3 regions of the Streptomyces sp. NPDC093544 genome follow, and region 3 is predicted to be linked to each of the others. Evidence: riboswitches for the same ligand, from Rfam matches in the RefSeq annotation. Region 3 holds a riboswitch; each other region holds the start of a gene.
What was found. Region 3 has a riboswitch for cyclic di-AMP ahead of AB0N66_RS33140 (M23 family metallopeptidase). Riboswitches for the same ligand answer to the same signal wherever they lie in the genome.
Positions count from the first base shown of each region.

Region 1: linked by a shared signal. The riboswitch ahead of AB0N66_RS34210 (transglycosylase family protein) and the one ahead of AB0N66_RS33140 (M23 family metallopeptidase) in region 3 are both predicted to bind cyclic di-AMP.
Region 2: linked by a shared signal. The riboswitch ahead of AB0N66_RS10805 (LysM peptidoglycan-binding domain-containing M23 family metallopeptidase) and the one ahead of AB0N66_RS33140 (M23 family metallopeptidase) in region 3 are both predicted to bind cyclic di-AMP.

Region 1 covers NZ_JBFBEA010000028.1:94,486-101,609, forward strand. Annotated here, with positions in the region: gene AB0N66_RS34200 (septum formation initiator family protein) at 157-636, opposite strand; gene eno (phosphopyruvate hydratase) at 761-2,056, opposite strand; gene AB0N66_RS34210 (transglycosylase family protein) at 2,445-3,155, opposite strand; cyclic di-AMP (ydaO/yuaA leader) riboswitch at 3,160-3,324, opposite strand; gene AB0N66_RS34215 (transglycosylase family protein) at 3,508-4,413, opposite strand; gene AB0N66_RS34220 (cytochrome P450) at 4,674-5,966, opposite strand; gene AB0N66_RS34225 (globin domain-containing protein) at 6,168-7,124, shown strand, end outside.
Region 2 covers NZ_JBFBEA010000006.1:170,366-177,489, forward strand. Annotated here, with positions in the region: gene AB0N66_RS10790 (Glu/Leu/Phe/Val dehydrogenase dimerization domain-containing protein) at 1-1,148, shown strand, start outside; gene AB0N66_RS10795 (TetR/AcrR family transcriptional regulator) at 1,232-1,852, shown strand; gene AB0N66_RS10800 (SGNH/GDSL hydrolase family protein) at 2,076-2,861, opposite strand; gene AB0N66_RS10805 (LysM peptidoglycan-binding domain-containing M23 family metallopeptidase) at 3,134-4,084, opposite strand; cyclic di-AMP (ydaO/yuaA leader) riboswitch at 4,089-4,264, opposite strand; gene AB0N66_RS10810 (tyrosine-protein phosphatase) at 4,840-5,637, shown strand; gene AB0N66_RS10815 (DUF6126 family protein) at 5,669-5,821, opposite strand; gene AB0N66_RS10820 (XRE family transcriptional regulator) at 5,818-6,468, opposite strand; gene AB0N66_RS10825 (aspartate aminotransferase family protein) at 6,585-7,124, opposite strand, start outside.
Region 3 covers NZ_JBFBEA010000026.1:113,383-120,506, reverse strand. Annotated here, with positions in the region: gene trmB (tRNA (guanosine(46)-N7)-methyltransferase TrmB) at 1-32, shown strand, start outside; gene AB0N66_RS33150 (PrsW family intramembrane metalloprotease) at 114-1,454, shown strand; gene AB0N66_RS33145 (aldo/keto reductase) at 1,473-2,417, opposite strand; gene AB0N66_RS33140 (M23 family metallopeptidase) at 2,571-3,602, opposite strand; cyclic di-AMP (ydaO/yuaA leader) riboswitch at 3,614-3,771, opposite strand; gene AB0N66_RS33135 (PP2C family protein-serine/threonine phosphatase) at 4,079-5,194, opposite strand; tRNA gene AB0N66_RS33130 (tRNA-Met) at 5,507-5,580, opposite strand; gene AB0N66_RS33125 (alginate lyase family protein) at 5,641-6,852, opposite strand; gene AB0N66_RS33120 (dihydrofolate reductase family protein) at 7,084-7,124, opposite strand, start outside.

The DNA.
Region 1 (7,124 bases), on a different contig from region 3:
TTCAGTCAGCCGATCGGCCTGGTCGGTCTGCCGGTTCAGTCAGCCGGTCGGCCTGGTCGGTCTGCCGGTTCAGTCAGCCGGTCGGCCCGGTAGGTCTGCCGATTCAGTCAATCGATCGGTCGGGCGGTCCGCCGGTGAACTGGTCGATCGGTTCGTTCACCGGTCGGCGGCGGCGTCGGCCCTGTCCACGCCGTCCCAGACGTTCGCGTACCAGGGACGGTCGGCCGCTCCCTGGTCGACGCGCGACTGCTTCGCCGCGTCCGGGTCGATCACGATGTAGCCGGTCTCCCCCGGCATCACATAGTGCAGCCGGTCCCGGATCTGCTGCTCCGCGTACGCGTCGTCCTGCCAGCGCGCCTTGAGGTCACGCAACTGCTCGACCCGCGCGCGGGCCTGCTCCCGCTGCCGCACCAGGTCGGAGACCTCGGCGCGCTGGGACACGTACTGCCTTATCGGATACGCGAGGGCGACGACCAGCGAGCACAGGACAAGAGCGAGGAGCGCCGCCCGCCCGGTGAGCCGCGAGCGGCGCGCCTGGCGCTTGGTCTGGGAGCGGTAGACCCGGGCCGCCGTCTGCTCGCCGAGCAGCCGCAGCCTGGTCGAGGTGGAGAACCGGTCCCGGTCCTTCACAGCCATGATTCCCGCCTCCCCGATACGTCCCTGCCTGCACGTGCGTACGTCCCCGCACACGGTACGGGACCGAGTACGGGGACGTACGTACGACGCTTCCTACGAAGCCGAGGCTCAGCCCTTGCTGTGCTTAATGGTTCGCAGAGCGAAACCGCGGGAAGGCGCTACGGCCGGCGTACACGGCCGCGTCGTCGAGGATCTCCTCGATGCGCAGCAGCTGGTTGTACTTGGCGACGCGGTCCGAGCGGGCCGGGGCGCCGGTCTTGATCTGGCCGCAGTTCACCGCGACGGCGAGGTCGGCGATGGTGGTGTCCTCGGTCTCGCCGGAGCGGTGGGACATCATGCACTTGAAGCCGTTGCGCTGCGCCATCTCGACGGCGTCCAGGGTCTCGGTCAGCGAGCCGATCTGGTTGACCTTGACGAGCAGGGCGTTCGCGGAGCCCTCCTCGATGCCGCGGGCCAGGCGCTCCGGGTTGGTGACGAAGAGGTCGTCGCCGACGATCTGGACCTTGTCGCCCAGCTTGTCGGTGATGACCTTCCAGCCTGCCCAGTCGTCCTCGTACAACGGGTCCTCGATGGAGACCAGCGGATACGCGGCGACGAGCTCCTCGTAGTACTCGGTCATCTCGGCGGCCGAGCGGGACTTGCCCTCGAACTCGTACTTGCCGTCCTTGTAGAACTCGGACGCGGCGACGTCGAGCGCGAGCCCGATCTGCTCGCCCGGGATGTAACCGGCCTGCTTGATGGCCTCAAGGATGAGGTCGAGCGCGGCGCGGTTGGACTCCAGGTTCGGGGCGAAGCCGCCCTCGTCGCCGAGACCGGTGGACAGGCCCTTGGTCTTCAGCACCTTCTTGAGGGTGTGGTAGACCTCGGCGCCCCAGCGCAGCGCCTCGGAGAAGGACTCCGCGCCGATCGGGGCGATCATGAACTCCTGGATGTCCACGTTCGAGTCGGCGTGCGACCCACCGTTGAGGATGTTCATCATCGGAACGGGCAGCAGGTGCGCGTTCGGGCCACCCAGGTAGCGGAAGAGGGGCAGGTCGCTGGCCTCGGAGGCGGCGTGCGCGACGGCGAGCGAGACGCCGAGGATGGCGTTGGCGCCGAGCGAGCCCTTGTTGTCGGTGGCGTCCAGGTCGAACATCGCCTGGTCGATCAGGCGCTGCTCGGTGGCGTCGTAACCGACGAGCTCCGGGCCGATCTGCTCGATGACGGCGAGGACGGCCTTCTCGACACCCTTGCCGCCGTAACGGTTGGGGTCACCGTCGCGCAGCTCGATGGCCTCGAAGGCTCCGGTGGAGGCGCCGGACGGGACGGCGGCACGACCGGTGCTGCCGTCATCGAGGCCGACCTCGACCTCGACGGTGGGGTTCCCTCGCGAGTCGAGGATTTCCCGGGCTACGACGACGTCGATGGACGGCACGAGCATCTCCTTCAGGAATGTGACGCGGGTACGCGGGACTGTGGCAGCCCCGCGGGATGAGCCTAACCGGCTCCGAGGGATCGGCCAGCCGGTCTACCCCCTCTTGTACAGAACTGAGCGTACGCATTGTTCCAGAACGGAACAAAAAGACAGAGGAGAGGGGGTGAAGAGGGGCCGTAAAGAGAGGGAGCGAAGCCGGATCTCAGCCGGAAATGAAAAAGCCCCGCCCCGGTGCGTACGGGGGAACACGCACCGGAGCGGGGAGCCCGTGGGGGACGGGGGTGACCCACACGAGGCCTTCAGTATGGAGACCACGTATAGGAGCCTGCTGTGGTTCAGCTGAGAACCGAATATCAGCCGCCGGCCGACCGCCGTCGGCCGGCGACCCCGGCCGTCAGCTGAGGTGCAGCTGCTGACCCGGGAAGATGAAGTCCGCGTCGTCGATGATGTCCTTGTTCAGCTTGAACAGCTCCTGCCAGCCGCCCTTGACGTTCTTCGCCTCGGCGATCTCGCTGAGAGTGTCGTCCTTCTTCACCTTGTACTCGCCGTCACCCTTCTTGACCGTCTTACCGGTCGGGGTCTCGACGGTCTCCTTCGCGGCGGTCTCCCGCTCCGAGGAACGCGAGGCACGCTGCTCGTCGGTCTGTGAGCTCGGCGTGCTCTGCTGCGAGGGGGTGGTGCTCTGCGAATTGCCCGAGGACGAGGACGAGTCGCTGGAGCCGGCGTCGTTCGCGGCGTTCGACAGGCCCGTGCCGCAGGACGGCCAGGCACCCTTGCCCTGCGCGGCGAGAACCTTCTCGGCGACGGAAATCTGCTGGGACTTGGAGGCCTGGTCGGCAGTGGAGGCGTACGAGCTGCCGCCGTACGCGGACCAGGTGGAGGCGGAGAACTGCAGGCCGCCGTAGTAGCCGTTGCCCGTATTGATGGACCAGTTGCCACCGGACTCGCACTGGGCGACGGTGTCCCACTCGGAAGTGGTGGCGGCGGAGGCGGTGCCGGCCGCCATCAGCGGGGCGGCGACGGCGACGCCGGTCACTCCGGCGAGCGTGGCGATACGAGTGACCTTGGACGGGCGACGGTGCTTGCCCTTGCACGAACGCAGCATGAAGTGATCCCCTCACCGACGCCTACGAGGTGAGCTGTCGGGTTCGGGCGGGTGAGTGCCCGGTCGCACACCTTTCGGTGCACGGCTTAACCCCAAGCCACTCCCGGTCAACTACCGGGCGCGGCGCTTACCTTGGGTCCCCCGCTCCTGCCTACGGCGCTTGACGCGACGACTGTTCCCGTACGGCCGCTGGCAGGATTCGGCGTTGCAACCGTCGGGGCCCGCGATGGCGAGCGGTCACGACCGTAGGCAGGGGATCGGCGGAATATCAAAGGCGATCAGGGGGTCTGAGATCCATCTCTCATTCTCGCCAAACGGGACATTACATGGCGAAACATGACGTGAACTCCCGCTACTTTTCGCCCGGTTCGGCACCAACTGCGAGGCTCTGACCGGGCAGGATGAGGTCCGCGTCGGCGCCGACCGTTTCCTTGTTCTCGGCGTACAGCTGGGTCCATCCGCCGTCGAGGCCAAGGGCGTCGGCGATGAGCGAGAGGCTGTCGCCGACGCGGACGACATACGAGCCGTCGACGACATCGCGAGCCTCGTCGGAGCCACGGGAGGCGTGCCGTCCGGAGGCGGCATCGTCCGTACCGCCGTCGGTCGCGCCCTCGGCGGCGATGTCGCCACGGTGACGCCCGGCGCCGCTCGCCTCATCCTCGGACGCACTCGAAGAGTCGTCGCCCTGGGTGGACTTATCCGATTCGTCACCATTCGCCGCGCTTGAGTCCGTGCTCGCGTCTGTACTCGCGTCGGCACTCGCACCCTCGTCCGAACTGTCGGACTTGGTCGAGTCCCCGGTGCTCTCGGTCGCACCCGAGGAAGGCGAAGCGGACGGAGAGGGGCTGGACGATTCGGACGGGTCGGCGGAACCGGATGCACCAGGCGTGGCGGAGGCGTCGGATGACGGGTCGTCCGACACGCCCGTGTCGACCTCCACCGAGGCGGAGTCCTTGCTGAGCCCGGAGAGGGGTCCACAGGTGGGCCAGGCGACGAGCCCTCGGCCGTCGAGGATCTTCTCGGCGACGGCTATCTGCTGCGAGCGGCTGGCCTGGTCGGCGCTCGGGGCGTATTCGAGGCCGCCGTAGTTCTCCCAGTCCCACTGGGTCACGTGCAGCCCGCCGTAGTACCCGTCACCGATGTTGTCGCTCCAGGAGGACCCTGTCTCGCACTCCGCGACGCGGTCCCAAGTGGTGGTGTCGGCCGCGCTCGCACTCGTGGCACCGAGCAACGGGATCGCGATGGCCGATCCGGTCACTCCTGCCGCGACAATGAGAGCCGGGGCCTGACGGGGGCGACGATGGCGGCCGTTCCCGGAGAGCATGCGGAAGCCCTTTCATGTGACAGCAGGTGACTACAGCGACGTACGGCGACGTCAGACGACGTCTGCGACGGATGATCCGCGCTGGTCATTGAACGTATCCGGCCTCGAACGCTTGTCACAAGTCGATGCAGCGTAGATCACGTGAAGATCACATTGTTGAGGGATCGTCAGTTTTTCGCGACACCCGAAGTGCCTCAAGACCGCCCGGTGGACAACTCGACCGGAGCCGCGAACTCCACTGGAAGCGTGCGCAATCCACGCATAATGAGACCACCACGCCAGCGCAAATCAGCGGAATCTCCCGCGAGTTGGAGGTCGGGGAGACGGGTGAGGAGCGTGGCCAGCGCGGTCTGGCCCTCCAGGCGAGCGAGGGGCGCACCGAGGCAGTAATGGATGCCGTGCCCATAGCCGAGGTGCTGGTTGTCACGGCGGGAGAGGTCGAGCGTGTCCGGTTGCTCGAAGCGTTCGGGGTCACGGTCCGCAGCCGCCAGTACGACGAGGACGGGGTCGCCGGGTGCGATGTCCTGCCCGCCGAGCCGGACGGCCTCGGTCGCGTACCGCCAAGTGGCCAGTTCGACAGGGCCGTCGTATCGGAGGAGTTCCTCGACGCCGGTTTCGAGCAGTCCACTCTCCCCGGCGGCAAGTGACTCCTGTAGCCGCCGCCGCTGCTCGGGGTGAGTAAGGAGGGCGTACGTGCCATTGCCAATCAAATTCACCGTGGTCTCAAAACCAGCAAAAAGAAGGATAAACCCCATTGCTGCCACCTCGTTCTCCGTGAGGTGTTCGCCGTCGTCCGAGGCGCGGATGAGGGCGGAGATGAGGTCCTCGCCTGGGGCGGGGTGCTCGGGCAGTTCCTCGCGCTTGCGGTGGATCAGCTCGGCCAGATACCCGCGCATCTTCTTCACGGACCGAGCGACACCGCCCCTCGGCCCCCCGCCGTGCCGGATCATCATCCCGGCCCAGTCCCGGAAGTCGTCCTGGTCCTCGCGGGGGACGCCGAGGAGATCGCAGATGGCGTAGATGGGGAGCGGGAAGGCGAACTCGTGGATCAGGTCGGCGGACCCCTTCTCCGCGAACTGGTCGATGAGCTGGTCGGCGAGCTCCTGCACACGCGGCGCGAACTCGGCCACCCGGCGGGGCGTGAACGCCTTGCTGACGAACCGGCGCAGCCGGGTGTGGTCCGGCGGGTCGATGTTCAGCAGATGCGTCATCAACTCGGCCTTGCGCTCACCCGGGATGCCCGTCTTCCCCTTCGCGTGGGCGGGTTCGTCGTGATGCACCGGATTCTTGCTGAGCCGTCCGTCCGCGAGCGCCTGCTTGGCGTCGGCATAACGGGTGACCAGCCAGGCCTCCACCCCGCTGGGCAGCCGGGTCCTGTGCACGGGCGCATGCTCACGGAGCCAGGCGTACGCAGGGTAGGGGTCGGTGGCGAACTCCCAGGTGAAGAGTTCGGGGGCAGGACTTGCGGGAGTGGGGTGCTCGGTCACTCCTTGACGGTATCCGGGTGAGGCCGGGATGCCTTGTCCGGCCGGTGGCCGGCCCGATGCTGAACCGGTGTTGGCCCTGCGCCCGCCGGCTACCAGGGGTACTCGACGAGCCCCTGACGACCATCGCGCCCTTCACCCCGGGCTGTCCGGAAATCACCTGCTGTTTGACTTCGCGGCTCGGCAAGTCCCTACAGTCGCGAAGTGGACCCCGAAATACTCAGATCCAGCTTCGCGGTCGTCGAGAGACGGGCCGAGTTCGCGGTCAAGTACTTCTACTCGCATCTGTTCCGGCACAATCCGGACGTACGCGAGCTGTTTCCGCTGGACTTTCCGGAGGACATGGAGCGGCAGCGGGACCGGCTGTTCGCGGCGCTGACGTATGTGATGGAGCGGCTGGGGGATCCGGCACTGCCGGGATACCTGCGGGAGTTGGGGCGGGATCACCGGAAGTATCTGGCGGAGCCGGACCATTACGCCGCCGTGGGGGCGAGTCTGATCGCCGCGTTCACCTTCGTCGCGGGGTCGGCGTGGAACGCGGAGGTCGAGAAGGCCTGGGCCGAGGCGTACGGGGCGATCGCCAACGTCATGCTCCAGGGCGCCTGGGAGTCGCAGCAGATGGGTGAACCGCCTTGGTGGGACGCCGAAGTCGTGACCCGGACCCGGCACGGTGACGATCTCGCCGTGCTGACCCTGCGGCCCGACAGGCGGCTGCGCTTCTTCCCCGGCCAGTACGTCAGCGTCAACGCCCCGCATCTGCCGGGCATCTGGCGGCCGTACTCACTGGGCAACGCACCCCGCGCCGACCACACCGTCGACCTGCACATCAGCCGGGTCGAGGACGGGGTGCTCTCCACCGCCCTGGTCCGCCAGACGCGGGAGGGGGACATCCTGCGGCTCGGCGCGCCCTGTGGCGCGATGACCCTCCGGGCGCCCGTGGAGCGGCCGCTGACCTTCATCGCGGCCGGTACGGGATGGGCACCCGTCAAGGCGCTTCTGCAGCAGCTCGACGCCACGCACGAGGCCCGGCTCTTCCTCGTCGCCCGGGACACCTCCTATCTGTACGACCGGTCCGCCGTCGAACGACTTCAGGCCCGACTTCCGCTGCTCTCCGTCACGTTCATCACACCCGCGCCCGGCCGACCCAAGGCGGAAGCGACC
Region 2 (7,124 bases), on a different contig from region 3:
CCGACCACGTCACCGGCCATCAGGGCTTCCTCGTGGTCGACCGGCTCGTACGGGGTGTCGCCAGCGGCGGACTGCGGATGCGCAAGGGCTGCACGCTCGACGAGGTCGCCGGACTCGCCCGCGGCATGACCATGAAAGAAGCCCTGCACTACCACCCCGAGGGCCGCTACATCCCGCTCGGCGGCGCCAAGGGCGGCATCGACTGCGATCCCCAGGACCCGGCGGCGTACGAACTTCTGGTGCGCTACCTGCGGGCCATGCGCCCGTACATCGAGAGCTTCTGGACCACGGGCGAGGACCTCGGCCTCACCCAGGACCTGGTCGACCGGGCCGTCGTGGAGGCGGGCCTCGTCTCCTCCATCCAGGCCGTGTACCCGCTGCTCGACGACGAGGTGACGGCGAGACGGCGGCTCGCGGACGCGTTCGCTGTCGAGGTGGACGGGATCGGGCTCGATGAGCTCGTCGGCGGCTGCGGTGTCGCCGAGTCGGTGCTCGCGGCCCTGGACCGCGCCGGGATGCCGTACGCGGGGACGCGCGTCGCCGTGCAGGGCCTTGGCACCATGGGCGGGGCCACGGCACGCTTCCTCACGCGCGCGGGACTCACGGTAGTGGCAGTCGCCGACATCAAGGGCACGATCGGCAACCCAGACGGCCTCGACGTCGACGCGCTGCTCGCGGCACGGGACGTGTACGGGACGGTGGACCGCTCGGCGCTGCGCCCGGCCGACCGTGAACTGCCGGGCGACGCCTGGTTGTCGGCCGAGGCGGAGGTACTGGTGCCCGCCGCGGTCTCGTACGCGATCGACACCGTGAACCAGCAGTTGATCGGCGCCCGCTGGATCGTCGAGGCGGCCAACATGCCCGTTCTGGCCGAGGCGGAGGAACTGCTCGCCGCTCGCGGCGTCACCGTCCTGCCGGACGTCGTGGTCAACTCCGGCACGAACGCCTGGTGGTGGTGGACGCTGTTCGGCGACATCGGCGCGGACGAGGACGAGGCGTTCAGGTACATACGGCGCTCCATGCGCGCCCTCATCGACCAGATGCTGGCCCGCGCCGAGGCCGACGGGACCACTCCGCGGGCGGCCGCGCACGCCATCGTCGCCGACCGGCTGCCGGTGATCGCCGAGCGGTTCGGCTGGTACGGATGACCGCGTCGGGGCACCGGTATCGCCTGCTCGACCCCGGCGACCCGACGCCAACACCCCCTCTGGCGAGGGATTAGGGTTGCCGCGTGGCAAGAGTGCGGTTGAACGTGGCGGAGCGGCGTGAGGAGTTGCTGCGCGCCGCCGTCGAGCAGATCGAGGCGCGGGGTGTGGCGGCGGTGCGGATCGCCGATGTGGCATCGGCGCTCGGGGTGAGCAACGCGCTGGTGCTGTATCACTTCTCGACCAAGGAGAAGCTGCTCGCGGAGGCGTTCACCTACGCCGCCGAGGACGACCTCGCCCATCTGCGCAAGCTGCTCGGCCGTCGTACCTCGGCCCTGCGCCGGCTGCGGGCGGCGGTGCGCTGGTACGCGCCGACCGGACAGGCCAAGGGGTGGCGGCTGTGGATCGAGGGCTGGGCGGCGGCACTGCGCGAGCCAGCGCTCAGGGAGGTCACGTGCTACCTCGACAAGCAGTGGAAGGCCGCGATCATCGAGGTGATCGCGGAGGGAGTGGCCGCGGGTGAGTTCCGCTGCCCGGACCCCACCGGCACGGCCCTTCGGCTGACAGCGCTGCTCGACGGGCTCGCCGTGCAGATGACCGTGTACGAGGGTCCGGTGTCGCGGGCTCGGACCCATGAGTGGGTGGACGAGGCACTCGCGCGCGAACTCGGCCTTGAGCGGGAGGCCTTGACGGCGACGGTGCGCTGAGAGGCGTACCTCTTCCGTCGGACACTCCGAACCACCGCCGGTGCCACGGCCCGCTCCACCTCGTACGTCTGGCAAAGCTCGTACGCCTCAGGAAGCTCGTACGCCCGCTGGCTCTCCTGGAAGACGACGAGGGGTGGTGCGCGGCGTCGAAGTTCCAACGCCGCGCACCACCCCTCGCCCGTCCTGCGCCACGCTGCTGTGCAGCCCGGCATCACAGCCCGGCTCAGGCCACCGCGTCGATCCATGTCCTGATGTCGTCCGGCGAGAGCGTCCCCTTGGCCGCCACATGGTCCCCGGAGGACTCGCCACGCAACCGCCGCCCGATCCACGGGACCAGGTACTCGCGCGCCCAGTGGATGTTGTCGCGCCGGACCTCGAGCGTGCCGCGCGGCGGGAGCGGCGGCCACGGCTGGTCCGGGTCGGCCGGTACTTCGAGGCCGAGGACCTGGCCGGCCCGGAGCGCGACGCGGGTGTGGCCCTCGGGTGACAGGTGGAGGCGGTCGCCGTCCCAGGCGCGGCGGTCCTGAATCGTCTTCAGGGACCACAGGTCCAGGACGGGGCAGCCGTACCGGTCGGCGATGGCCCGTAGATGCCCGTTGTACGTGGCGATCTTGCCGCGCATGTGTTTCAGCACGGGCACGCCACGGGTGTCGAAGCCGGTCGTCACCAGGACGGTGCCGACGGCGGAGGTGATGTCGGCGATCGCGCGCTCGAAGCGCTCCGCGACTTCGTCGGGGTCGACGCCGGGCCGGATGATGTCGTTGCCGCCCGCGCAGAAGGAGACCAGGTCCGGCGCGAGCTCCTTCGCCCGCGAGAGCTGGTGTTCGATGATCTGGTCGAGCAGTTTCCCGCGGACGGCGAGGTTGGTGTAGGTGAAGTCGCCCTCGGGCCGCCGGTCGGCGAGCAGTACCGCGAACCGGTCCGCCCAACCGACAAAGGCCCCGTCAGGCCCGGGGTCGCCGACGCCTTCGGTGAAGCTGTCCCCCACCGCTACGTACGACCCGATCACTGATCTGTTGCCACTCTTCGAATCGTCTGCCACATCGGCCCATGATTCACCTTCGAGTGTGAGCTACGCGACCGTAAGAAGGGGTTGACGGAGGGTGAGATAAGCCACTCATAAAGTCTGGGTCAAGCTCGGAATAAGGGCCCCGCGGGGGTAGTTGAACAGCCGCCAGGTCTGGAACTCCCTGCGCGAGAACGCGGCACGCTGATCACGAAACGCTGAAGGCCGGACCCCGGGGATCGTGGGGTCCGGCCTTCAGTGGCAAGGGAGAGGCGTCAGCCGACGGTGACACCGTGCGAGCGCAGGTACGCGACCGGGTCCACGTCCGAGCCGTAGTCCGGCGTGGTGCGGATCTCGAAGTGCAGGTGCGGTCCGGTGACGTTGCCGGTCGCCCCGGAGAGGCCGATCTGCTGCCCCTCGGTCACGGTCTGGCCCGCCGAGACGGAGAGGGAGGAGAGGTGGGCGTACTGCGAGTACTGGCCGTCGGCGTGCTGGATGACGACCTGGTTGCCGTACGCGCCGCCCCAGCCCGCCGAGACGACGGTGCCCGCGGCGACGGACTTGACGGTGGTGCCGGTCGGGACCACGAAGTCCACGCCCGTGTGGTAGCCGCTGGACCACATGCTGCCGGCGACCTTGTAGCCGGTGCCGATGGTGGCGCCCTCGACCGGCAACGTGTAGCCGGAACTGCTGCTGGAGTCCGCGGTGTCGTCGGCCTTGGCCGTGGGCTCGGCCGCCGTCTTGACGGACGACTCGGATGCCTTCGACGACTTCGACGCCTCGCTGGACGACTTGGCCGTGTCGCTCGACGTGGTGGCCTTCTTGCCGATCGACAGCTTCAGACCCGGGTGGATCAGAGCGGGGTCCTCGCCGACGGCCTTGCGGTTGTCCGAGTACAGCTTCTTCCAGCCGCCGCTGACGCTCTGGTCGTCGGCGATCTTCGAGAGGGAGTCTCCGGCCTTTACCGAGTAGGTCTTCGTTGCAGTCTTCGTCGCGATCTTCTCAGCCGCGGCGGGAGCGGAAGTGGCGGCCTTCCCAGAAGCCGTCGTGGCAGCCGTGGCAGCCTTTTCCGAAGCCGAGGAAACCGTGGAAGCCGAGGTCGCGGCATGGGCCCCGGTGGCCCCTATGAGCGGCAGCGCGAGCGCGGCGCCACCCGTTCCGGCCACGGCGATCGAGCGCGTGAAACGCTGGGACTTGGGACGGCGGTGCTTACCCTTCGCGGGCATGACGAATTCCTCTCCGGCGCCTGCGAGGTGAGCTGTCGGGTGCGGGCTGGAGATGCCCGGCCGCGCGGCAGCGCGGCTATACCCCTAGCCGTTCCGGAGACCGGAACAGGCGTGGAACCTGTGGGTCCCCCGCTCCTGCCACATACGGGTGAGTGTGCGGATTCCGGGCGGCGGCAGGATTGGGCGTCCGTCCGGATTGAGGGCGAAGGTAAGCGAAATGAGACCGCGTCGACAACCATGTGGGTTTTCTGTGCAGGCCCCGCCCTTGATCCATTTTCGGAATTACCGTCACCCTCTGTGGACAAAACACCTCTCGGGCCTGTCAAATCACCAGGGAATTCCGGCGGGTTGACAAAAAGACGTCGCAACACATCGTCACGAATATGACGCTGCTCACGCACGTCGGCCCAGGATGCCTTATTCCAGGGCCAGTTGGAATGAAGCAGTTAATTCGGACAGAACAGCTATATGCGACACGGTCGGATAACTGTCACATCGAGACCCCTGTCCGGCCCTCGTCCGGCCCTCGACGGGATACTCCTCGCGGCCGTTGAAGTCATCGCAGATGTGATCAGGCGCGACCGGCTACCAATATCATCGCGCGCCCGGCGCCCCGGAGGCACAGCTCCGCACCTGGGAAGACACCGCCTGTGGACAACTTATTGCCCCAGGAACCCATGTCGTATCGTCGAGAGCGCAACGTCCGTCGGCGGGCGACGCCGAGCAGCGCCGACGGCTGACTGGGAGGAGCCCCCGTGACACAGCAGGTCCCGTCGACCGAACCCGAGCTGACCGCTGTGCGCAACTTCCGGGACGTGGGCGGCCTGCCCACCGTGGACGGCCGCCGGGTGAAGTACGGGGTGCTGTTCCGCAGCGGACATCTCGCGCACGCCACGGAGGACGACTCGGCGTTCCTCACCTCCCTCGGCCTGCACACGATCTTCGACTTCCGCAACGCGGCGGACCAGAAGCTGGAGGGTCCGGACGTCGAGCTGCCGGGCGTGCGGAACGTGAATCTCCCGCTGACCGACCCGGCTGACGGATCCGAGTTCTGGAAGATGGTCCGCGACGGCGATCTTGAGCAGCTGCGCGCGCTCCTCGCGGACGGCAAGGCGGCGAACCGGATGATCAGGTCCTACCGCGCCATCATCAAGGAGCGCACCGCCGAGCATTCCCAGGTGCTGCGCTCGCTGGCCGAGGACAGCGTGCCCGCGCTGATGCACTGCGCCGCGGGCAAGGACCGCGCCGGCCTCTCCATAGCCGTGACACTCCTCGCCCTCGGCGTCGAGCGCGAGGCCATCGTGGCCGACTACCTGGAGTCGAACGCGACGCACCGTCGCTACAAGGTCCACCGCAGCAGTTCCTCCGCATCGGCCTACTCGTCGGAGGTCATGGAGCTGCTCAGCCCGCTGTTCGACGCGCGCGCCGAGTACCTGACCGCGGCCTTCGAGACGATCGAGGAGACCTGGGGCAGCGTCGACGCCTACCTGGAGCAGGGGCTGGGGATCACCCCTGAGCTGCGGGACCGGCTGCGCGAGCGGCTCCTCGACTGACGCAGGTCTCCCGGTCCCGGCTGACGTGCGCCTACTGGTTCTGCGCGCCCAGCGTGAACAGCAGGTAGACGAAGCCCGCGAAGAGGTGGCCGACGGCGACGTAGATGATCAGCCGCACCCATAGCGCGCGGGGGAGCTTGTCGTCCATGTCGCGGCGCGGGCCGGATCCGGTGGGTTCGATCATGGCGTCTCTCCTGGGGTCGCGTGCTCCGTCACCGGGCCGAGGCACAGCGCGGTGGTGGGGCTCTGCAGCAGGGTGTGTACGAAGAGGAGCTCGGCGCCGTCCCGGTCGGCGGCGGCGATGCGGTGCGGGGTGAGCGAGTCGAAGTGCGCGCCGTCCCCCGGGGCAAGCACATGCGCGCTGTCACCGAGGCGCAGCCGCAGTCGCCCCCTCAGGACGTGGAGCCACTCCTCACCGGGGTGGACACGCACGATGTCGCCCTGCGAGCCGTACGGGACGTGCACGCGCAGGGCCTGCATCCCGCGGCCCGAGCCGCCGGCCTGCCAGTAGGTCCAGCCGCCCGCCGCGGTCGGCTCCATGTCGCCGGCGCGCACCACGGCGTCACGCTCGGGGACCGTCTCGCCGAGCAGCTCGGAGACCGTCGTACCGTAGATACGCGCGAGTGCGAGCAGCATCGGCAGCGAGGGCTGGCGCTGCCCGGTCTCCAGGCGCGAGAGGTGGGCGGGCGACAGCCCGGCGGCACGAGCCGCGGCCTCCAGGGTCAGGGAGGCATGGCGGCGCAGCCCACGCAGCTGGGGTGCGACGACGTGCAGCTCGTCAGCGGTCCCCTGCGGGGGAGGGGAAGGGTCCATGCCCTCGGCGGTGCTCATGCCTCCATTGAGCCCGAGCCTTACCTCTGAGGCAAATTTCTTGCCTCAGAGGCAAACACCCGACGGTTCGGCATTGCCCGCACTCCCAGCAGTTCAGTTCACCACTGCCCGCACTCTCAGCGGTTCGCCACCGCCTGCTTCACCAGGGTCTTGCCGAAGTCCCACATCAGCCCGCCCCCGCCGTGCGCGTCGTCCATCACGGCAGTGAAGGCATCCACGAAGCGGTCCACGTCCCGGTCGTCGATGACCAACGGCGGGATCAGTTTGATCACCTCCAGGTGATCGCCGGAGACCTGGGTGAGGATGCGGTGCCGCTGTAGCAGCGGCACGACCACCATCTGCGCGAACAACCCCTTGCGTGCGGCTTGCAGCATCGTCCAACGGCTGCGCAGCTTCAGCGACTTGGGCCGCCCGAACTCGATGCCGATCATCAGCCCCCGGCCACGTACGTCACTCAGCAGCTCGTACTTGTCCACGAGCGCCGCGAGCCGGGACTTCAACTGCTCCCCCGTGGCACGGGCGTTGGCCACGATCTGCTCGTTCTCCATGACCGAGAGCACGGCAAGGCCCGCCGCCATGGCCTGCGCGTTCGACCCGAAGCTCGCCGAGTGCACCAGGACCCGGTCGATCGACGAGTAGACCTTCTTGAAGATCCA
Region 3 (7,124 bases):
AGCACCGGGACCAGCAATCCGTCGGCGACTGAAGCCCGAAGACGGCACCGGACACCACACCGGGCACCACGCACCGTCGCGGGCAGCGCCCCTCCCTCGTTAGGGTCGATGCCGTGGCCACCAGCCCTCCGTACCCGACGCACCCCACCGGCCCCGCCGAGGGTGCCCCGCGGCGGCCTGCGCACTGGTGGCAGAGAAAGTGGGTGCGCTACGGCACGCTGGTCACCCTGCTCGCGATATCCGGGCTGGTGATCCTGGCCCTCGTCCGCCAGCAGACCGGCACGGAGGGCTTCCTGGTCGGCCTCGGTCTCGCCGTGCTCCCCGTCCCGCTCCTCGTCGCCGCGTTCCGCTGGCTGGACCGCGTCGATCCGGGTCCCTGGCGGAACCTGCTCTTCGCCTTCGCCTGGGGCGCGTGCGCGGCCGCGCTCATAGCGATCGTCGCCAACAGTTTCGCGACGAGATGGATAGCGACCACCACCGCCGACCCGACCAACGCCGACACCCTCGGCGCGACCGTCATAGCGCCCATCGTGGAGGAGTCGGCGAAGGCGGCAGCCGTACTGCTGGTCTTCCTCTTCCGCAAGCGTGACTTCACCGGGATCGTCGACGGGGTCGTCATAGCCGGGGTCACCGCCACCGGCTTCGCCTTCACGGAGAACATCCTCTACCTCGGCACCGCCTTCGGCACCGACCAGCTCAGCGGCGACCGCGGGCTCATGTCGGTCACCGCCGCCACCTTCTTCGTCCGCGTGGTGATGTCACCCTTCGCGCACCCGCTGTTCACGGTCCTGACCGGCATCGGCTTCGGTGTCGCGGCCCTGTCCGCCGAACGCCACCATGTGCGCCGCGTCCTGCTGCCCCTCGCCGGGCTCCTGCTCGCCATGGGCATGCACGCCATGTGGAACGGCTCGTCGAGCTTCGGGGATTTCGGGTTCTTCGCGGTGTACGCCACGTTCATGGTGCCCGCGTTCGCGCTGCTGACCGGGCTGGTCATCTGGACCCGGCAGCGGGAACTGCGCACCGTGCGTGCGGAGCTGCCCGCGTACGCGGCCGCCGGCTGGCTGTCCGGGCCCGAGCCGTACGTGCTCGGCTCCATGCAGGCCCGCCGGATCGCCCGCAAGTACGCCGCCCGCCACCTCGGCAAGCCCGCCGCCCGCTCCGTCGCCGAGTACGAGGCGTACGCGACCTCGCTGGCGTTCCTGCGACACCGGGGGCGCGACGGCCGCGCGGGCGCCGACTTCGTCGTACGGGAGCGGGAGTTGCTCCACGAGCTGTGGCGCCGCCGCGATGTCGCCCGCCCGGCCCTGGCGTACGCGGCACGGGCGACGGCTCCGGTTCCGGTGGTCCCGGTACCGCCGCCCTGGCCCGCGTACGGGCACACGCACAGCGAGCCCTACTGGCAGCCCTACGGAGCCGCGACGCCCTACCCCGCGTACAACCCGTACCGCTCGTAGTACGTCATCAGCCGGCGGTTACGCCGACGCCTCCGTCAGCTTGCCCAGCTCCGCGTCCGTGAGGACGAGGTCCGCCACTCCCAGCAGGGCCGGAAGCTGCTCGACATTCCGCGCGGAGGCGATCGGCGCCGCGACCGTCGGCTGGGCGGCGAGCCAGGCCAGGGCGACCGTGGCGACCGGGACCTCGTGGGCCTGGGCGACCTCGTCGAGGGCGGCGAGCACGCGCAGGCCGCGCTCGGTCTCCAGGTGCTTGGCCGCGCCCTCCGCACGCGGGGAGTCGACCGTCGTACCCGGGCGGTACTTGCCGGTGAGGAAGCCGGACGCGAGGCCGAAGTACGGGACGGCCGCCAGGCCCGAGCGGGAGGCGATGTCGCGGAGCGGACCCTCGTAGGTGTCGCGCGAGACCAGGTTGTACGGCGGCTGGAGGGCGACGTAGCGGGCGAGGCCCTCGCGGTCGGAGAGGTCCAGGGACTCCTGGAGCCGCTCGGGCGAGATGTTGGACGCCGCGATGTTGAGCACCTTGCCGGCCCTCACCAGCTCGTCGAGCGCGCCGATGATCTCCTCGACCGGCACCTCGGGCTTGTCGAAGTGCGTGAAGTACAGGTCGATGTAGTCGGTGTCCAGGCGGCGCAGGGAGGCGTCGGCCGCGGCCTTGATGTTGCCGGCGGACAGCCCCTGGTAGTCGGGGTGCTGGCTGACCTTGGTGGCGATCACGATGTCCGAGCGGTTGCCGCGCGCCTTGACCCACTTGCCGATGATGGTCTCGGACTCGCCGCCCTTGTTGCCCTCGATCCACGCCGAGTACGAGTCGGCGGTGTCGAGGAAGTTCCCGCCGGCGGCCGCGTACGCGTCGAGCACGGCGAAGGACTGGGCCTCGTCGGCGGTCCAGCCCCAGACATTGCCGCCGAGGGCGAGCGGGAAGACCTCGAGGTCGGACGAACCAAGCTTGCGAAGAGAAGTCATGACTGAATTCAACGCCGCCAGCGGATGACTGTATTCCACACATACCTGACCGGCAGCTCTGACGTCGGGGGGGGTGCCGTCAGAACCGCCGGGGATCAGGGAACAACGTACGTACGCGGCAGGAGACGTACAGGTCAGGGGTTGAGCCCCATGTCAGGGATTGAGCCCCTTGCTCTGCAGCCACGCCATCGGGTCGATCCCGGTCTCGGCGCCGTCCGGGTGAACCTCCAGGTGCAGATGCGCCCCGGTGACATTGCCCGTCGCACCCACGCGCCCGATGACATCACCCGTGGCGACCTTCTGCCCCACGCTGACGCTGATCGACGACTGGTGGCAGAACCACAGCTCCGTGCCGTCGTCGAGGGTGAGGATCGTGCGGTAGCCGTACGACCCGGCCCAGCCGGCCTCCGTGACGGTGCCGCTGTGGACCGCCTTGATCAGGGTGCCGGTGGGAGCGGCGAAGTCGAGACCGGTGTGGTAGCCGGAGGACCACAGCGCGCCGGCCTGACCGAAGGTCGAGGTGATGGTGTACGAGGAGGTCGGCAGCGTGTAGCTCTTGGCGAGCTCGGCGAGGCGCTCGGCCTCGGCCTTGGCCGCGGCCTCCTCCTCCGCCTTCTTCTTCGCGGCGGTTTCCTTGGCCTCGGCCGCCTTCTGCTCCGCGGCGGCGGCGTCGGCGGCCTTCTTCACGGCGGCGGTCTGGGCGGCCTGCTGGGCCGCGGTGTCGGCCTGGTCCTTCTGGACCTCGGCCTGCTGCATGATGCGCGAACGCAGGACCTCGCCCGCGTCCGTGGCGCCCTGCTCGGTGTCGGCGGTCGTCAGACCGGCGCTGGTGAGCGGGGTGGTGGAACCCGCGGGCTCGTCGGCGGAGCTGTCGTCCGAGAGGATCGAGCCCACGGACGGCAGGTCGGGCACCGAGATCGACACCGGCGGCTTGCCGGGCGCCGCGGTGGCCATGCCGCCCGCGCCGACGGCGGCTATGACGCCGACGCCCAGAACGGTGGAGCTGCGTGCGAGTCCGCCGCCTCCGCGTTGCTTGGAGACGCGGTGCCGGCCGCGGATGGGACGGAGGGAATCCTCGGTGGGGTTCCACTCCTCCCGGGGGCCCTCGTCGTCCATGCCGTAACCGAAGGTGTGCGTTTGGCTCGGCGGGTACGAGGGTGCCTGGGCAGGCGGGTTGGACGCCACGTGGGCGTGCTCCTTTCCTTCCTTCTCGCCTACCGGGTTAGCTGACGGGTTCGGAGCAGGAAGGTCTCCTACGCGCGTCAACCGCTGGTGTTCCCACCGCGGAAGACGCTCGATTCACCCCAAGTTGGTGGTTCCCCGGTTCCCTTGCGGGATTCGGCGCGTGCGCACGGAGCCGACTCTTGTGACGGCTGGGACGACCGCTGCGTTATCGAACGTTAATAGACGCGGGCACTGGATTCCAAGCCGTTCTGACTGATCTTTAACGCTTCCGGCCAGGACTTTCGGGTCATCAGCGGCGTAAAACGGGCGAGTTGACCACACCTTGCCAGTGACATGATTCTGACGGCGCATCAGATGTTATGCGGAGGGGCGCCATCCGATCACCCCTGGTGACAACAGGGGTCAAGGCCCTTTCACAGACGGACCTTTCGCGGCAGGACTCTTCACGGCGGGACCCGTCACGGACGCGCCGCCCTTCACGGACGCCGTACGGCAAGCAGCGCCATGTCGTCCGTCATGCCGCCGCCCGAGTGCCGGCGGACCTCCTCGGCGAGGGTGGCCAGCAGCGCCTCGGGCGCGGGGAAAGTCCGTCCGGCGAGGGCCGCCGCGGGATCGTAGAAGCGCCCGCGTTCGTCGCGGGCCTCGGACAGCCCGTCCGTATAGAGGAGCAGCGTGGCCCCCCGCGGGAAGTCCGTCTCCTGCGCACGGTCGGGCCACATGCCCAACTCGCCCATTCCGAGCGGCAGTGCGGGTTCCCCGGCGTCGAGCGTGCTGAGGGTGCCGTCCGCGCACAGGAGCAGCGGTGGAGGATGGCCGCGGTTGACGATCCGTACGACCTCCTCGCCGTGCGGGATCTCCGCCAGTACTGCCGTGGTGAACCCCTCGAAGGCGTCGAGGCCGTCGCGCCGGGTGCCCTCGCGCGCCAGGGCCCGCTCCAGGCGTCCCGCGACCGCCTCCAGCGTCGCCTCCTGCTCGGCCGCCTCCCGGAACGCCCCGATGACGACGGCGACGGCGGCCACCGCGCCCATGCCCTTGCCGCGTACGTCGCCCACGACCAGCCGTACGCCGCACGGGGAGTCCTGCACCGCGTACAGGTCACCGCCGATGAACGCGTCCTCCTGCGCCGCCTCGTACCGCGCCGCGACGTCGAGTCCGTCGATCCGCTCCTCGGGCTGCGGCAGTACGGCGCGCTGGGCGGCCTCGGCGATCTCGCGGACGGAGGCGAGCCGCGCGTCGCCGCGCCGGACGACGACGTTGATGACGGCGGCCAGGACGGCGGCCGTCGCCACCGTGATCACTTCGGTGACCCCCTCGGCCTGCAGGGCGACGTCGAGCCTGATGTGGATCGCGACCAACGCGACGACGGCCACTACGCCGGTGAGTACGGTGCCGCGCAGCGCGTACAGAGGCGCCGCCACGAGCGGGGCAGCCGTGAGAAGGGGGCCGCCGGTGAAGTCCCTCGGCGTGAGGTACTCGTAGAGGGACCCGGCGACGATGAGCAGCGCGGGGAGCACCCGGACGAACCTGCGGGTGTACGAGACCCTCAGCCGGCCCGCTCCTGATCCCGGTCCGGGCGGCACCGCGTCCCCCAGCCCGGGATCGGGCACGGGGTCTTCCGGCAACCGTCCGCCGGACCGGTCGTACGGGGGGTCGGGCGCGCCGTCGTACGGATCGCCACGCCGGTCGCCGGACCGGTCGCCGGACCGGTTGCGCGAGTCGTGCGGGTCGTGCGGATCCCCCGCCCGCTGGTCACCTGGGTCACCTGCTTGCTGCCCCACCCGTCCAGATTTCCCGGAGCGGGGTCGGGGGGCGACCGGGGTGGGCCGACCGAGGGACGTGCTTGTGTCCCGGGAAACACCAAGGGCCGGAACTCGTGAATCCGAGTTCCGGCCCTTGGCCTTGAGTAGCGGGGACAGGATTTGAACCTGCGACCTCTGGGTTATGAGCCCAGCGAGCTACCGAGCTGCTCCACCCCGCGCCGTTAAAACCAACTATACGCCATCAGCGGGACCCCCAGGACCAGCGTTGATACCGCCCCTCAGGCGGCCGGATTCCCGGCGTGTGTGAGCGTCTCCCAGGACACGAAGAGATCGTCCGTGCCGGCCGGCCGCGTCTGCTCGGCCAGCCGGTGGGCGGCCGGGACATGGACGTCGAGCCGGTCCTCCAGGTGGTTGAGCGCGACCTCCAGGTCGGGCCCCATGTTCCGGTCGACCCGCCCGCCGCACAGCCACGCGGGCGCCGTCTCCCCCATCTGGTACCTGGAGTGGAAGTCGAGCGCGGCCTTCAGCCGGTCCTTGACGTCGAGGTAGAGATCGAGGCCCTGGTGCCAGGCGGTCTCGGCGATGTGCGCGGTGGCGGCGAGCGAGTACCCGACGTGCTTGAAGTTGCGGCAGGTCTCCTGCGAGACCCCGTCCGTGTACCGCTGCTGCCCGAACCAGTACGTGGTCAGCTTCTGCGGGGTGTCGACGGTGCTGCCGACGGGCGTCAGCGGCACCTTCCCGTCCTTCGCGAGATAGAAGTACGCGGGAACACGCTGCCGGAACCGCTCGACGGCGTCGTCGAACGCCTTGTGGTCATCGAGGAACACAGCGATCCCGATGGCGGCGTCGGTCATGACGAGGTCCCAGTTCCCGTTGAAGTCCGGGACCTTCCTGCTGACTTCGGGGAGGTAGGCGGTCCGCAGCATGCCCTGGAACCGCGCGACGCTCGCCGCCGGCCAGGTGGCTCCGGTGTGCCGCACGATCTCCCCGGCCCGCGCCCAGGTGGACCCGGCCCACGCGGTCTGCAGGCCGGCGTTCCCCTCTGTGTGCTTCTGCACCTTCCCCGACCAGGCGTCCATGATCTGAACCGCCTTGTCGGCATGCTCCTGCTTGCCCGTGATGCTCCACAGCAACGCCTGCGTGTACGCCGCGATCGCGTCCTCGCGCTCCTCTACGCAGCCGTGCCCGGCCCGGGTGCCGGGTGGGCACTCGACGGTGGCGTACGGCTTCTCCTCGTACTTGTACGACCCGTACTTGCTGTCCCGCATGTCCAGGAACGCCTGCAGCCACGGCTGCTCCCCGGCGTTCACGTGCTTGCGTACGGCGGTCAGCTGGTCCTTGCTGACGAGCACCCCGGGGTGCTCGAACGCCGCGTCCTTGGCCCGCGCCCGCACCGTCCGCCCCTGCGACGACATCCCGCACGACGCCACCAGCCCCACCAACAGTGGCACCAACAGCACCGCCGTCACCCGCCGCACCACTGAACCCATCGCTGCTCCCACCTCTGTCCTCATGTCCTCTGTGCCGGCTCAGGAGCAGCCTTACGTGTGGGGGGAGGGGGCGCAGGATCTCTTAGGCCGCCTGAGATCCATTAGCCCGTCCGGCGTTTGAGGACGAGCGCGTTCAGCGCGATGCGGGGGTCTGGGGGCGGCAGCCCCCAGGAACGGGACGGGAAGGGGCGGAGGGGGGCGAAAAACCCCGACCCCACCCCCCGCCGCGAGCTACCCCAGCAGATGCCGATTGGGCGCCACGGCAAGCTCCT